One region of the Arthrobacter sp. YAF34 genome, then DNA from elsewhere that is predicted to be linked to it. Evidence: riboswitches for the same ligand, from Rfam matches in the RefSeq annotation. Region 1 holds a riboswitch; each other region holds the start of a gene.

Evidence for each region. Region 1 has a riboswitch for S-adenosylmethionine ahead of metX (homoserine O-acetyltransferase MetX). Riboswitches for the same ligand answer to the same signal wherever they lie in the genome.
Region 2: another riboswitch for S-adenosylmethionine. It lies ahead of AB4Y72_RS11225 (aminotransferase class V-fold PLP-dependent enzyme); the one in region 1 lies ahead of metX (homoserine O-acetyltransferase MetX).
Region 3: another riboswitch for S-adenosylmethionine. It lies ahead of AB4Y72_RS13730 (DUF1737 domain-containing protein); the one in region 1 lies ahead of metX (homoserine O-acetyltransferase MetX).

The regions. Positions count from the first base shown of each region.
Region 1 is NZ_JBFRCV010000002.1:240,104-244,580, forward strand. It holds gene AB4Y72_RS03440 (bifunctional o-acetylhomoserine/o-acetylserine sulfhydrylase) at 1-1,216, shown strand, start outside; SAM riboswitch class IV at 1,369-1,484, shown strand; gene metX (homoserine O-acetyltransferase MetX) at 1,496-2,689, shown strand; gene AB4Y72_RS03450 (MFS transporter) at 2,856-4,238, shown strand; gene AB4Y72_RS03455 (LysR family transcriptional regulator) at 4,362-4,477, opposite strand, start outside.
Region 2 is NZ_JBFRCV010000008.1:20,040-24,516, reverse strand. It holds gene AB4Y72_RS11225 (aminotransferase class V-fold PLP-dependent enzyme) at 1-1,454, opposite strand, end outside; SAM riboswitch class IV at 1,489-1,602, opposite strand; gene hisN (histidinol-phosphatase) at 1,703-2,515, opposite strand; gene rsgA (ribosome small subunit-dependent GTPase A) at 2,593-3,708, opposite strand; gene aroA (3-phosphoshikimate 1-carboxyvinyltransferase) at 3,692-4,477, opposite strand, start outside.
Region 3 is NZ_JBFRCV010000010.1:122,253-126,729, forward strand. It holds gene AB4Y72_RS13720 (aminodeoxychorismate lyase) at 1-153, shown strand, start outside; gene AB4Y72_RS13725 (hypothetical protein) at 164-1,120, opposite strand; SAM riboswitch class IV at 1,453-1,567, shown strand; gene AB4Y72_RS13730 (DUF1737 domain-containing protein) at 1,676-1,924, shown strand; gene AB4Y72_RS13735 (rhodanese-like domain-containing protein) at 1,921-2,340, shown strand; gene AB4Y72_RS13740 (O-succinylhomoserine sulfhydrylase) at 2,341-3,549, shown strand; gene AB4Y72_RS13745 (hypothetical protein) at 3,554-4,477, opposite strand, start outside.

The DNA of each region.
Region 1 (4,477 bases):
GTTCGTGTTCCCAAGCGCCGAAAGCGCCGCGAACCGCTTCGCGCTGGCCGAGCTCGCCCCCATCTATACCCGGATCGGCAACCCCACCCAGGACGCCGTCGAACAGCGCGTGGCAAGCCTTGAAGGCGGCCTCGCGGCCCTGCTGCTCAGCTCCGGCCAGGCCGCCGAGACCTTCGCGATCCTCAACGTGGCCGAAGCCGGGGACCATGTAGTGGCCAGCCCCAGCCTCTACGGCGGAACGTACAATCTGCTCGCCCACACGTTGAAGAAGTTCGGCATCTCCGTGACATTCGTTGCGGACCCGGACAACCTTGACCACTGGCGGGACGCCGTCCAGCCCAACACCAAGCTGTTCTTCGGCGAGGTGGTGTCCAACCCGCGCCAGGACGTGCTGGACATCGAAGGCATCTCCAAGGTGGCCCATGAGGCCGGCGTGCCCCTGATCGTGGACAACACCCTGTCCACCCCCTACCTCATCCGTCCGATCGAGTGGGGCGCAGACATCGTGGTCCACTCCGCCACCAAGTACCTCGGCGGCCACGGCGCCGCGATCGCCGGCGTGATCGTTGATTCCGGCAACTTCGACTTCGGCAAGGACCCCGAGCGGTTCCCGGGCTTCAACACCCCGGACCCCACCTACAACGGGCTGGTCTACGCCCGCGACCTCGGTGCCGGCGGCGCCCTCGGGGCCAACCTCTCCTACATCCTCAAGGCCCGGGTGCAGCTCCTTCGCGACCTGGGCTCCGCCGTGTCCCCGTTCAACGCCTTCCTCATTGCCCAGGGCATCGAGACGCTCAGCCTGCGCGTCGAACGCCACGTGGCCAACGCCACCAGCGTCGCCGAATGGCTGGAGGCCAGGGACGACGTCGAGTCGGTCGCCTACGCCGGACTGCCGTCCAGCCCCTGGTACGAACGCGGGCGCAAGTACGGGCCCAAGGGGACCGGCGCCGTCGTGGCATTCACGATCGCCGGGGGAGCCGAGGCCGGCAAGCGGTTTGTCGATGCCCTCGAGCTGCACTCGCACGTGGCAAACATCGGCGACGTCCGCTCCCTGGTGATCCACCCGGCGTCGACCACGCACAGCCAGCTCTCGGCCGAGCAGCAGGCCGTGGCCGGCGTGAGCCCGGGGCTGGTGCGGCTCTCGGTCGGCCTGGAGCACATCGATGACATCCTCGCGGACCTCGACGCCGGATTCCGCGCGGCCAAGGGCGCCTAAGGACACGCCGCATTCGCCGGAGCCGTCGAGGTCGCCGTAACGCTCGGGCGGCCTCGGTGGTTTCCGGCGGTCCCGGTGCACTGGACACCGGGGTGTCACACGGAAGTCACAATCTTGGTCATACCGGCACCCTGTTTCGTACACTCGATGCAGGTCATGAGTGCCAGCGACAGCCCCGGCTTGCTGGCCGGCAACCCTCCTTTTGCGGCGGGGTGCCCCGGGTGAAGACCTGGCCTGCCGGTCAGCTGACGGCAGGCAAGCGCGAAGTTAGGTCCTCAGATGACGATTGCCGTCACCCGCACGGGTGTACCCGAAACCCAACCAGCCCGGACTTCCGGTGCGCCCGGAAGCACGTCCGCCGGCCCTGCCCCGGGGGCGGATCCCCGGGTGCCGGACGGACGCGTCCAGTACCTCCGGATCGGCGACCTGCAGCTCGAATCCGGGGTCGCGCTGCCGGACGTGGTTCTCGCTTACGAGACGTGGGGGTCCCTCAACGCCGATGCGTCCAATGCCGTCCTGATTGAGCACGCCCTGACCGGCGACACCCATGTGACCCGCGGCGCCAGCGCGGAACCCGGCTGGTGGGAGCAGCTGGCCGGACCGGGGGCTCCCGTGGATACGGACAAGTACTTCGTAGTGTCGATCAACATCCTGGGCGGCTGCTACGGCTCCACGGGACCGTCCACGCCGGCACCGGACGGGCGCCCGTGGGGATCGCGGTTCCCGCTCGTCACGCTACGGGACACCACCGCCGCGGAGGCACGCCTGGCCGATGCCCTGGGCATCGGCAGCTGGCACGCCGTACTGGGCGGCTCACTCGGCGGGGCGCGGGCGCTGGAATGGGCCGTGATGTACCCCGGGAGGGTCCGGCGCTGCGCCGTGATTTCGGTCGGCGCCAGCAGCACCGCCGAACAGATTGCCTTTGCACAGGCCCAGACCCTGGCGATCCGCCAGGATCCCCACTTCAACGGCGGGGACTACTACGGCGGCCCGGAGCCCGTCGCAGGGCTCGCTCTCGCCCGCCGAATCGCGCACATCACCTACCGCTCCGCGGCAGAACTGGAGGGCCGGTTCGGCCGGAACGCACAGGAGCCCGAGGCTCCCCTCGAGGCCGGATCGCTGGCCGGGCGCGGGCGCTACCAGGTGGAAAGCTACCTGGACCACCAGGGCAACAAGCTGGTCCGGCGCTTCGACGCCAACAGCTACATCGCCATTACCGAGGCACTCATGAGCCACGATGTCTGCCGCGGACGCGGAAGCCTTCGCGAGTCGCTCGCCTCCGCCACCGCCGAATTCCTGGTCGCTGCCGTGGACTCGGACCGGCTGTACTTCCCGGCCCAGTCCCGTGCGCTGGCCGAGGCCCTGCCGGGCGGCGCCGAGCTGCACATCATCGAGGCGCCGATCGGCCACGACGGCTTCCTGACCGAAATCGGCCAGCTAAGCGGCCAGTTGCGGAGCAGCTTCTTCGGCTAGTCGCCGCGCCGCTGTGCATTTTTGCAGATGCTCTCTGCAGTAATGGTCGTTGTGGCCCACGACCTCTGGACCCATACTCGTTGAGAATGACGCTGTGTGTGCAAACTCACACACGTCTCAGCCTAATGGTCCACAGGGTGTCGAAGGCGACACCGAAGGAGTTCTCATGAGCACGGAAAACGCCGCGGCAACGCGAGCAGACGGGTCGGACGTCAAGACGTCCGGCCTGAAGAAGGTGGTGGCGGCCTCGATGGCCGGCACCGTCGTGGAATGGTACGAATTTTTCCTCTACGCCTCTGCGGCCACCCTGGTCTTTGGCAAGGCATTCTTCCCGAATTCCCAGACCGAACTGGACGGCATCCTCGCGGCGTTCCTCACCTACGCCGTCGGCTTCATCGCACGCCCGATCGGCGGGATCGTTTTCGGCCACTTCGGCGACAAGTTCGGCCGCAAGCAGCTGCTCCAGGTCAGCATCATCCTGGTCGGCGTGTCCACCTTCCTGATGGGCTGCCTGCCCACCTTTGCGCAGATGGGCTACTGGGCCCCCGCGCTGCTGGTCTTCCTGCGCTTCGCCCAGGGCTTCGCCGTCGGCGGTGAATGGGGCGGCGCCGTCCTGCTCGTCGCAGAGCACAGCCCCAGCAAGTCCCGCGGCTTCTGGGCCGCGTGGCCGCAGTCCGCCGTTCCGCTGGGCAACCTCTTCGCCACCGCCGTGCTGTTCATTCTGTCCTCCGTGCTGTCCTCCGCGGACTTCCTCTCCTGGGGCTGGCGAGTCGCCTTCTGGCTCTCCGCCGTGATCGTCCTCATTGGCTACTACATCCGCACCAAGGTCAGCGACGCCCCGATCTTCCTGGAGGCCCAGAAGGAAGTCACTGTCGAGAACAAGGGCTACGGTGTTGCAGAGGTCTTCCGCCGCTATCCCCGAGGCGTGTTCACCGCGATGGGCCTGCGCTTCGCGGAGAACATCCTTTACTACCTCGTGGTCACGTTCTCGATTACCTACCTCAAGACCGTGGTCCATGCCGACACCGCCCGGATCCTGCTCCTCCTGCTGGTGGCACACTTCATCCACTTCGCCGTGATCCCCATGGTCGGCAGGCTCTCGGACCGCGTGGGCCGCAAGCCCGTCTACATGGCCGGCGCCGTTCTTGGTGCGACCTGGGGCTTCTTCGCCTTCCCGATGATGGACACCGGAAACGATTTCGTCATCCTCGCCGCTGTCATCATCGGGCTGCTGTTCCACTCCCTGATGTACGCGGGGCAGCCGGCCATCATGGCTGAGATGTTCCCGACCCGCATGCGGTACTCCGGGGTTTCGCTCGGCTACCAGGTGACCTCAATCGTGGCCGGTTCGCTCGCGCCGATCATCGCCGTCGCCCTGCTGAGCCAGTACAAGTCCTCTGTCCCGGTGGCCATCTACCTCCTGATCGCCTGCGCGATCACCGCCGTCGCCGTCTTCTTCCTCAAGGAGACCCGCGGCATCTCGCTCCACGACGTCGACGCCGCCGACGCCCAGGGCACCGCAGACCTCCTCACCGCGGGCAAGCGGTAACCCCGCCGCCCCGAGGAACGTTCGTTAGGGCGCAGGCTGCCCGGCTCCGTGCACTCACGGAGCCGGGCAGCCTGCGTTAACGGCGGAACGCGGCGCCGACGGTAGCCTGACCTGACCCGGGACTTAGGCGGAGAGCACCTCCCGGCGCTCCCTGATTTCCTGCCGAATCGCCTCCAACACGGCACGGACCGGGGCCGAGCGCAGCGACTCGGGCCGGGCCACCGCCCAAATGGGGAGCT
Region 2 (4,477 bases), on a different contig from region 1:
CCGGCCGTGCCCGGGGTGTTCGGCGCCCAGTGCGGGTAGCTGCGGTTGTCGTTGGCCGGCACCCAGCGGCCGGCGTCCACCACGTAGTCCCAGCCGAGCCCGTCTTGCCGCAGGTGCCGCAGGCCGGCCAGGAGCCGCTCGGCATCCTCCAGCCGCGACCCGAGGCCGAAGCTGGCCCGCAGGGAGCCGGCGGGCAGGCCGAGCCGTTTGAGCAGAGGGTGGGCGCAGAAGCGGCCGTCGCGCAGGCCGATGCCGTGTTCGGCCGACAAGTAGGCGGCCACCAGTCCGGCGTCGTAGCCTTCGACGGAAAAGTTCACGACGCCGATGGTGCCGGCGCCCGGCTCATCGCCTGCAGGGGACGAACGGTAGGACGAAGCGGGCGTCGAATCGGCGAAGATCCGGTGGACCGTTACCCCCTCGATCCGCTGGAGCCCTTCGACGAGGAAGGACCGGATGGCTTCTTCATGCCCGTACCACTGCTCCGTGTCCAGGGCAGCGAGCACCTGTGTGGCGCGGGCCAGCGCTGCCGCGCCCAGGACATTGGGCGAGCCGCCCTCATGCCGGGCCGGTCCCGTGGTCCAGCTGACGGAGTCGAGCCGGGCGTCGCGGACTGCTCCACCGCCGGCCAGGTGCGGGGTGCCGGCGTCGAGCCAGTCGGTCCGCCCCACCAGCACGCCGGCGCCGAACGGGGCGTACAGCTTGTGCCCGGAGAAGGCGAGGTAGTCGACGTCGTCCGCGGCGATATTTATCCGCCGGTGCGGGGCCAGCTGGGCGGCGTCGACGACGATCCTGGCGCCGTATTCGTGCGCCAGTGCGGCGAGGGCCCGGATGGGCAGGATCTCCCCGGTGACGTTGGAGGCGCCGGTGACGGCCAGCAGGCTCACGCCGCCGCGGGCGAGCTCGTCCCGGAGGCGGTCCACGGTGGCGGCCAGGGTGGGGGCGGCGACGACGCTGCGGTGCGGGACGTTTTGCCAGGGCAGCAGGTTGGCGTGGTGTTCGATGTCGAGGTAGAGGACCTCGCCCGCCGGCCGGCCCTCGCGCAGCGGCAGGCAGCCGGCAAGCAGGTTCAGGGAATCGGTGGTGTTGCGGGTGAAGATCACGGAATCGTCCGGCCGGCCGCCCACGAAGCCCCGCACGATGTCCCGGGCGTTCTCGTAGACCGAGGTGCTGATCTGGGACGCGTAGCCGGCGCCGCGGTGGACGCTCGCGTAGTACGGCAGGATTTCGTTCAGGTAGGCCGAGACCACGGACAGGGCCGGGGCGGAGGCGCCGTAATCGAGGTTGGCGTAGCGGGCCGAGCCGCCCTGGATTAGCGGGGCCTGGATTTCGGCCCCGGTGACGGCGGCCAGCGGCCGCGCGGCGGCAGTGATGCGGTGATCGGTCCGCCCGGCAGCATGGCTGGCATCGGTACCGGGGTGGATTTCGGGGGCAGCAGGAAAAACGGCAGTTGTCATGGGACCTCACTCGGACAGGACCCCCCCTCGTGGGAATCCGCGCTTGCCGTGTCCGTTCCGGACCGGCCAGGTCGTCACCCGGGGCACCCCGCCGCGTCTGGAGGGTTGCCGGCCAGCAAACCGGGGTTTAGCGCTGGCACTCGTGACCTGCATCGAGCGTAGGACATCCGCGCCGGCGGGGAGAAGGCAGTCCCCGAATGTGAAGCGGATTGTTACGCGCGCGGAACGCGCGCACCTGCAGCGCGCACCTAGAGGAGGTCGTCGAGTCCGGGGTTGAGCCGCTTGAGCACTTCCGAGTGGAGGATCGAGTTGGTGGCCAGCGCGTTACCGCCGAAGGGTCCGTCCTCGCCCTCGAGCGAGGTGAACCGGCCGCCGGCTTCAGTGACGATCGGCACCAGGGCGGCCATGTCGTAGAGGTTGAGTTCGGGCTCGCAAGCGATGTCCACCGCACCCTCTGCCACGAGGCAGTATGACCAGAAGTCGCCGTAGGCGCGGGTGCGCCACACCTCCTCGGTGAGGCCCAGGAACTCGTCCAGGTTCCCGCGCTGCTTCCAACCGCCGAGGCTGGAATAGGACAGCGAGGCGTCCTCAAGCTTGGAGACGTTGGAGACCTTCAGCCGGGTGGCCGCGGCCAGCGAGCGGCCCGTGTAGGCGCCGGAGCCCTTGGCCGCCCACCAGCGCTTGCCCAGAGCAGGGGCGCTGACGACGCCGACCACCGGCTCGCCCTCGTCAACGAGGGCAATCAGGGTGGCCCAGACCGGGACGCCGCGGACAAAGTTTTTGGTGCCGTCGATCGGGTCAATGATCCAGCGGCGGGAGCCGTGACCCGAGCTGCCGAATTCCTCGCCCAGGACGGCGTCGCGTGGACGGGACCGGGAGAGCTGGCCGCGGATGGCCTCTTCGGCGGACTTGTCGGCATCGGTGACCGGGGTGAGGTCGGGCTTCGTTTCGATCCGAAGGTCGAGCGCCTTGAAACGGCTCATGGTCTGGGAATCGACGGAATCTGCCAGGACATGGGCAAGGCGCAGGTCATCGTTGTAGCTCGAAGCGGATTGGCTCATGGTTCCAAACTACCGGGAAAGCGGGCCTCCAGCCGGGAGGCCGCGGCGCTGCGCCGCGGGCCGGGAAGCGGCGCCGCTCAGGACACGGTGCCCAGTTCCTTGGTTTCCTGGGCTTCCTGACGGGGGTCCGTGCCCAGCAGCCGGCGCAGGGAGGCCAGCCGTGCAGGCCCCGACGCGCCAGCGTGCCCGGCCGCAACCCAGGCGTCGACGCCGCAGTTGACGGCGGTGGCGTCGTGCTTGCAGCCGCGTTCGCAATCGTCGGTGCCCGGTTCCAGATCCGGGAAGGAGCGCAGGATCCGGTCCGGGTCCACATGGGCCAGTCCGAAGGACCGGATGCCGGGGGTGTCGATGATCCAGCTGCCGGCCGGGGCATCGTTGACCTTGAGCGCCAGCGCGGAGGAAGACGTGTGGCGCCCGCGGCCGGTCACCGCGTTGACGCCGCCGGTGGCACGTTCGGCCCCGGTCAGGGCATTGACCATGGTGGACTTGCCCACGCCGGAATGGCCGAGCATGACGGTGACCTTCCCGTCGAGGTAGCTGCGGAGCTGGGACACCGCGTCCTTGTCCAGCCGGGCGGAAAGCCCGTCATCGGAGCGGGCGTCGATGCCGGACGCTGCGGAGTCGGCCGTCTTGGAGATGATGACGGGGAAGTCCAGGTGCGTGTAGTTGGAGAGCAGCTCGGCGGGATCCTTCACGTCGGCCTTGGTCACCAGGAGCAGCGGCGAAATGCCGGCGTCGTACGCGGCCACCAGTGCGCGGTCGATGAAACCGGTCCGGGGCTCGGGATTGGCCGCGGCGACCACCACAACGAGCTGGTCGGCGTTGGCCACGACGGCGCGTTCGATCGGGTCTGTGTCATCGGCACTGCGGCGTAGCAGCGTCTTGCGGTCCTGGATCTTGACGAGCCGGGCAAGGGTGTCGGGTTCGCCGCTGACGTCCCCGACCAGGGAGACGAAGTCCCCGGCCACCACGGGATTGCGGCGGAGCTCCCGTGCCCGCGCCGCGATGATCTTGCGTTCGTCGGCGGTGCCTTCGCCGACGACGGCGGTGTAGCGTCCGCGGTCGACCGTGATGATGCGTCCGGTGACGGCGTCGTCGTGGCTGGGCCGGTCCTTGGTGCGGGGCCGTGAGCCCTTTTTGTTGGGACGGATCCGGACATCGGACTCGTCCCAGGAATCAGTGCTGCGTGCCACCGGCGGTGTCCTCGTTGGTGGGGGTGCCCTGGGCCAGCATGGCTTCCCAGAGCTGCGGGAAGCCGGGCATGGTCTTGGCGGTGGTCCCGATGTCTTCGACTTCGACGCCGGGCACGGCGAGGCCCAGGATCGCGCCGGCGGTGGCCATCCGGTGGTCCGCGTAGCTGTGCACGACGCCACCGTGCAGCCGCGCCGGGCGGATGATGAGTCCGTCCGCTGTCTCTTCGGCGTCGCCGCCGAGGCGGGTGATTTCCGCGACGAGCGCGGCGAGCCGGTCCGTTTCGTGGCCTCGGAGGTGGGCGATGCCGCTCAGCCGCGAGGGGCCGGTGGCCAGGGCGCAGAGCGCCGCGACGGTGGGGGCGAGCTCGCTGGTCTCGTCGAAGTCGCCGCCCCTGATCTCGGGGCCGCCGCTGACGGTCAGGGTGCCGCCGTCGAGCGTCACGGTCGCGCCCATGGCCGCCAGGATGCCGCGCCACAGGTCGCCGACCTGCGTGGTCCCGGCCGGCCAGTTGGGGATCCGCACGGTGCCGCCGGTAGCGAGGGCCGCCGCGAGGAAGGGGCCGGCGTTCGAGAGGTCCTGCTCGATCCGCTGGTCGAAGGCACGGATCGGGCCGGGGGAGACAACCCAGTGGTTCGGCACCGAGTCATCGACCACCACGCCGACGCCGCGCAGCACGGCCACCGTCATGTTGATGTGGTCCAGGCTTGGCACGGGCTTTCCGACGTGCTCGAGATGGAGCCCCTCGGTGAAGCGGGCGCCGGCCAGCAG
Region 3 (4,477 bases), on a different contig from region 1:
AAGGACCTGCTGGACGCCGACGCCGTCTGGCTGATCTCCAGCATCCGGCTCCTGGCGCCGGTGAACCACATCGACGGCCAGGAAATCGGCACCGCGGAGCTCCGCAGGCAGCTCACGGCCGAACTCAACGCCCTGTTCGCCACCATCGAATAGCTAGGCCGGGTCACCCCAGCGCATCCGCGGGAACTGCCGGGCAGCGCCGGAAGGAGGCGGGATTGAAGGCCGGGAGCATGAAAGTTGCCAGCACGGCGTCGAGCAGTTCCGGTGCCCACGTACTGTTCTCCCCCAGCGTCGCGCAGACGCCCAGCACTACGGGGGTCCCGTCGGCGCGGCGCCGGATCTGGACCTGCACCGGCCCGGTCAGTCCGAGTGCGCGCACGGCCGCCAGGCCCAGCTTCCGCACGTCCCCGGCCTCGCCCGCCGGTACCCTGCGGCTGACCTCGTCGCTGCCCGCGCGCCCGTACGGGGTTTTCGTCTTCTCCAGGACCACTGCCAGCGGGGCCATCGCGTTGCGGGCCGGGGTGCCGAACACCAGGGCGACGTAGTCGGCACCCGGGATGAACTCCTGGACCAGCTGCCCGGGCGCCATATTCTTCCAGCTCACGGCGGCGGTCCCGGCCAGCAGGTGGACGGCGCGGGTGCCTTTGAAGATCCGCGGCTTGACCACGACGGGGCCGTTGAGGTCCGCCAGGGACGCCGGCGCGGCAGCCAGGTCCCCGGGGACCGCGAAGCGCGGAACCGGAATGCCGGCCGCCTGCAACGCCCATGCGGTCAACAGCCGGTCGTTGGCGAGGGCCACCGCGGCAGGGTCGCCGACGATGATCCGGACGTCCCGCCCGAATCCGGCGCGGGCCGCGGCCAGGACCGGCAGCTCCACGCTGAGGGTCGGAATGATGACGTTGATGGCTTCCCGGTCCACCAGCCGGCGCAGGTCCAGCACCATGTCCGGGTCCGTCGCCGGCAGGAGCCTGACCGCTGCCACCGCTGGGCCGTCCCCGGCTTGACGGGTATCGGCGCGGGCGTCGGAGCCGAGGCAGGGGACGCCGCGGGCGGCGAGCTGGGCCGCGACGGTCCGGCCGGCGGCGCTCGCTACACCGGTAACCAGTATGCGCGGACCCATGATTGCTCCATTCCGCCGTCACCTGCCGGGCCGCGGCTGCGGCTCCGGCGGTCTCCCGGCCCCTAGTTCCAGACAGTGTGGAATTGCTGACACGTTGCTTCGTGGCCGGGGCGTCGGTCCGGTCCCCACCAGTACACGGCGCATCGTCGGGCCGCGCACGAGTGGGTGGTACCCGAAAATGGGACCGGGCACTACTCGCCCCGTCCGGCGTCTGCGCCGCGCCGCGCCGCGCCGCCCCGGTTATTGGGCCTCGGGCCTTGGGCGTGATCCGGTTACGGAACATGACGACGGCGGCGGTGCGGGTCGGCGTCGTAAGTGTTACGTTTTTGGGGAGTAATGAGAACCGGTGCCAAGCCCTGACTGGCCGGTCGGCAACCCTCCCTTTCGCGGCGGGGTGCCTCAGGTGAAGACTCGGCAGAATCACCATTCGAACTGCAAGCGTGAAAGAGGAGATCCGTCGTGCCCGACACGTCCGCCCCCGTAGTACCCGAAAAGGCATCCCCAAACACAGCCCCCGGTGCGACGTCCGGAGCCGCATCCGCGGGGGAGCAAAAGCTGGCCTACCGGCTGTTCACCGGACCGGATGACCGCGATTTCTGTGAGCGCGTGTCGGCCGCCCTGGCCGAGGGCTATGTCCTGCACGGAAGTCCCGCCGCCACCTTCAACGGCAGCACGGTGATCGTGGCGCAGGCGCTGGTCCTGCCGGCGGCGATTGCCAGCGCGGACGCCGCCGTAGCCAACGCCGTTGATGAACTCGACGCTGACGAGTTTGGCGCGGATGAGGCCTTCGAGGGCCACGCATGAGCTACGCCGGAGACCTCAGCCCGCAGGCCGCGTGGGCCAAACTGGAGGCCGGAGCCGTCCTGGTGGACGTCCGGACCGAGGGCGAATGGGCTCACATCGGCGTCCCGGACACCACGTCCGCGGGCGAGACGCGCAATGATCCGCTCTTCATCCAATGGAACCTCGCCGGCGGCGCGCCCAACCCGCACTTCGTCGACCAGCTCCGGCGGCAGGCCCCGGAGGACACCGGCGTGGAACTGGTGTTCCTGTGCCGCTCCGGCGCCCGGTCGATTGCCGCCGCGAGGGCCGCAACAGCCGCCGGCTACACCTCGTACAACGTTCTCGAGGGCTTTGAGGGCGAGCCCGACCGCTCCGGCGAACGCACCGTCAACGGCTGGAAGAACCGCGGCCTCCCCACCAAGCTCGGAAAGATTTAAGTGACTTTCAATCCCGACGCCGCCGGCTGGTCGGCCGACACCCAGGCCGTCCGTGGCGGCCTTGACCGCACCGGCTTCCAGGAAACCGCCGAACCGATCTTCCTCAACTCCGGTTTCGTCTACGAGTCCGCGGCCGCCGCCGAGCGCGCCTTCACCGGCGAGGACGAGCGCTTCGTCTACTCCCGCTACGGCAACCCGTCGGTCGCGACCTTCCAAGAGAGGCTCCGGCTGCTGGAGGGAACCGAGGCGTGTTTTGCGACCGCGTCGGGCATGTCCGCCGTGTTCACCGCCCTGGGCGCGCTGCTGGGGGCCGGGGACCGGGTGGTCGCCGCCCGCTCGCTTTTCGGCTCGTGCTTTGTGATCCTCAATGAGATCCTGCCGCGCTGGGGCGTCGAGACGGTCTTTGTCGACGGCCCTGACCTGGAACAGTGGCAGTCCGCGCTGTCCCGGCCCACGACGGCGGTCTTCTTCGAGTCGCCGTCGAACCCGATGCAGGAAATCGTGGACATCGCCGCCGTGAGCGAGCTCGCCCATGCGGCGGGGGCCACGGTGGTGGTCGACAACGTCTTCGCCACCCCGCTCCTGCAGCGCTGCGGCGACCTCGGCGCGGACGTAATCGTCTACTCCGGCACGAAGCACATCGACGGCCAGGGACGCGTGCTGGGCGGGGCGATCCTAGGCACCAAGGAATTCATCGACGGACCCGTCAAGCAGCTCATGCGGCACACCGGACCGTCGCTCTCGGCCTTCAACGCCTGGGTCCTGACCAAGGGGCTGGAGACCATGGGCCTGCGCGTCAACCATTCCTCGGCCTCCGCCCTGCGGCTGGCCGGATGGCTTGAGGGACAGCCCGCCGTCAGTTGGGTGAAGTACCCGCTGCTCCCGTCCCACCCGCAGCACGATCTCGCGGTGAAGCAGATGAAGGCCGGCGGCACCGTGCTCACGCTGGAGCTTTCGCCCTCCCCCGGACGCACCGCCAAGGAAGCCGCCTTCGCGCTCCTGGACGCGCTGCGGATCATCGACATTTCCAACAACCTCGGCGATTCGAAGTCCCTGATCACCCACCCGGCCACCACGACGCATCGCGCCATGGGTCCGGAGGGCCGCGCGGCGATCGGACTCAGCGACGGCGTGGTGCGGCTGTCGGTGGGCCTGGAGGACGTCGAGGACCTGATCCGCGACCTCGGCCAGGCCCTCAAGCAGGTCTAGGCGCTCACGCCCAGGCCCTCTTGAGCGCCCGCCAGGCGTCGTCATCGAGCATGCTGGACGGCGTGACGGCGACGGCGGTCGCCCCGCCGGAGACAGACGCCTCCAGCCCGGCTGCCAGGTCAGCGGCCGAGATCCTCCCGTCCTTGGCCCACATCCCGACCGAGACAACGAACTTGCCGGACCGCTTCACCATGGCCCTGGCCAAGTCCGCGGAGTAGGAGGGAGCGGCGTCGTTGAGCCCGAAGTAGTCCCACAGGACCAGCCGGTCCGCGGCCGCGGCGAGCAGCCCGTAGTCATGGCCGCTCTCGGGCCGGTCACCGGCCGGGTCGTGCCACGGCGCCCGGACATCCATGTCGAGCGTGGCACCGTTGGCGTGCGCGGCTGCCGCCGCCTTGGCCACGACGGCTGCCAGCGACTTCGACCGCCAAGCCCCAAGCGTGGGATCTGCGACGTCGATGTCCCCGTTCGCGAGCCGCGGCCAGTCCGCCCGGCCGCTGGCCAGCCGGTACGAATCGCGGTCGTCGCCGCCGTAGGTGTTGTTGTCGAACATCAGTTCCGTCAAGGCCACGGCGTCCGGCCGGTAGCGCTTGGTCACCTCGGCCACGAAGTCGATGAGCCGCTCCCCGACCGGTCCCGTGGTGAGAGCGGTGACGCTGGCGAAGTCCTTGGACCGGGTCCCGTCGAAATTGATGCCCGCCAAGCCCGGGTTGGTGCTGATCCAGCCCGGAACCAGCAGGTCCACGGTCAAGGTGATCCTGCGCTTCCTGCCATCCCTGCCGGTCCCCAGCGCCTTGATCGCGTCGGCCACGTGGTCCCTGCCCGGGACAGCCTCAGTCTCGGGGTGGGCGGCCCAGGGGAACGCCGTCCAGTCCAGCCGGCCGACGCTGATGGTGACGCCGTTGGCGTTCACCTCGTCGAGCCGCCTGGC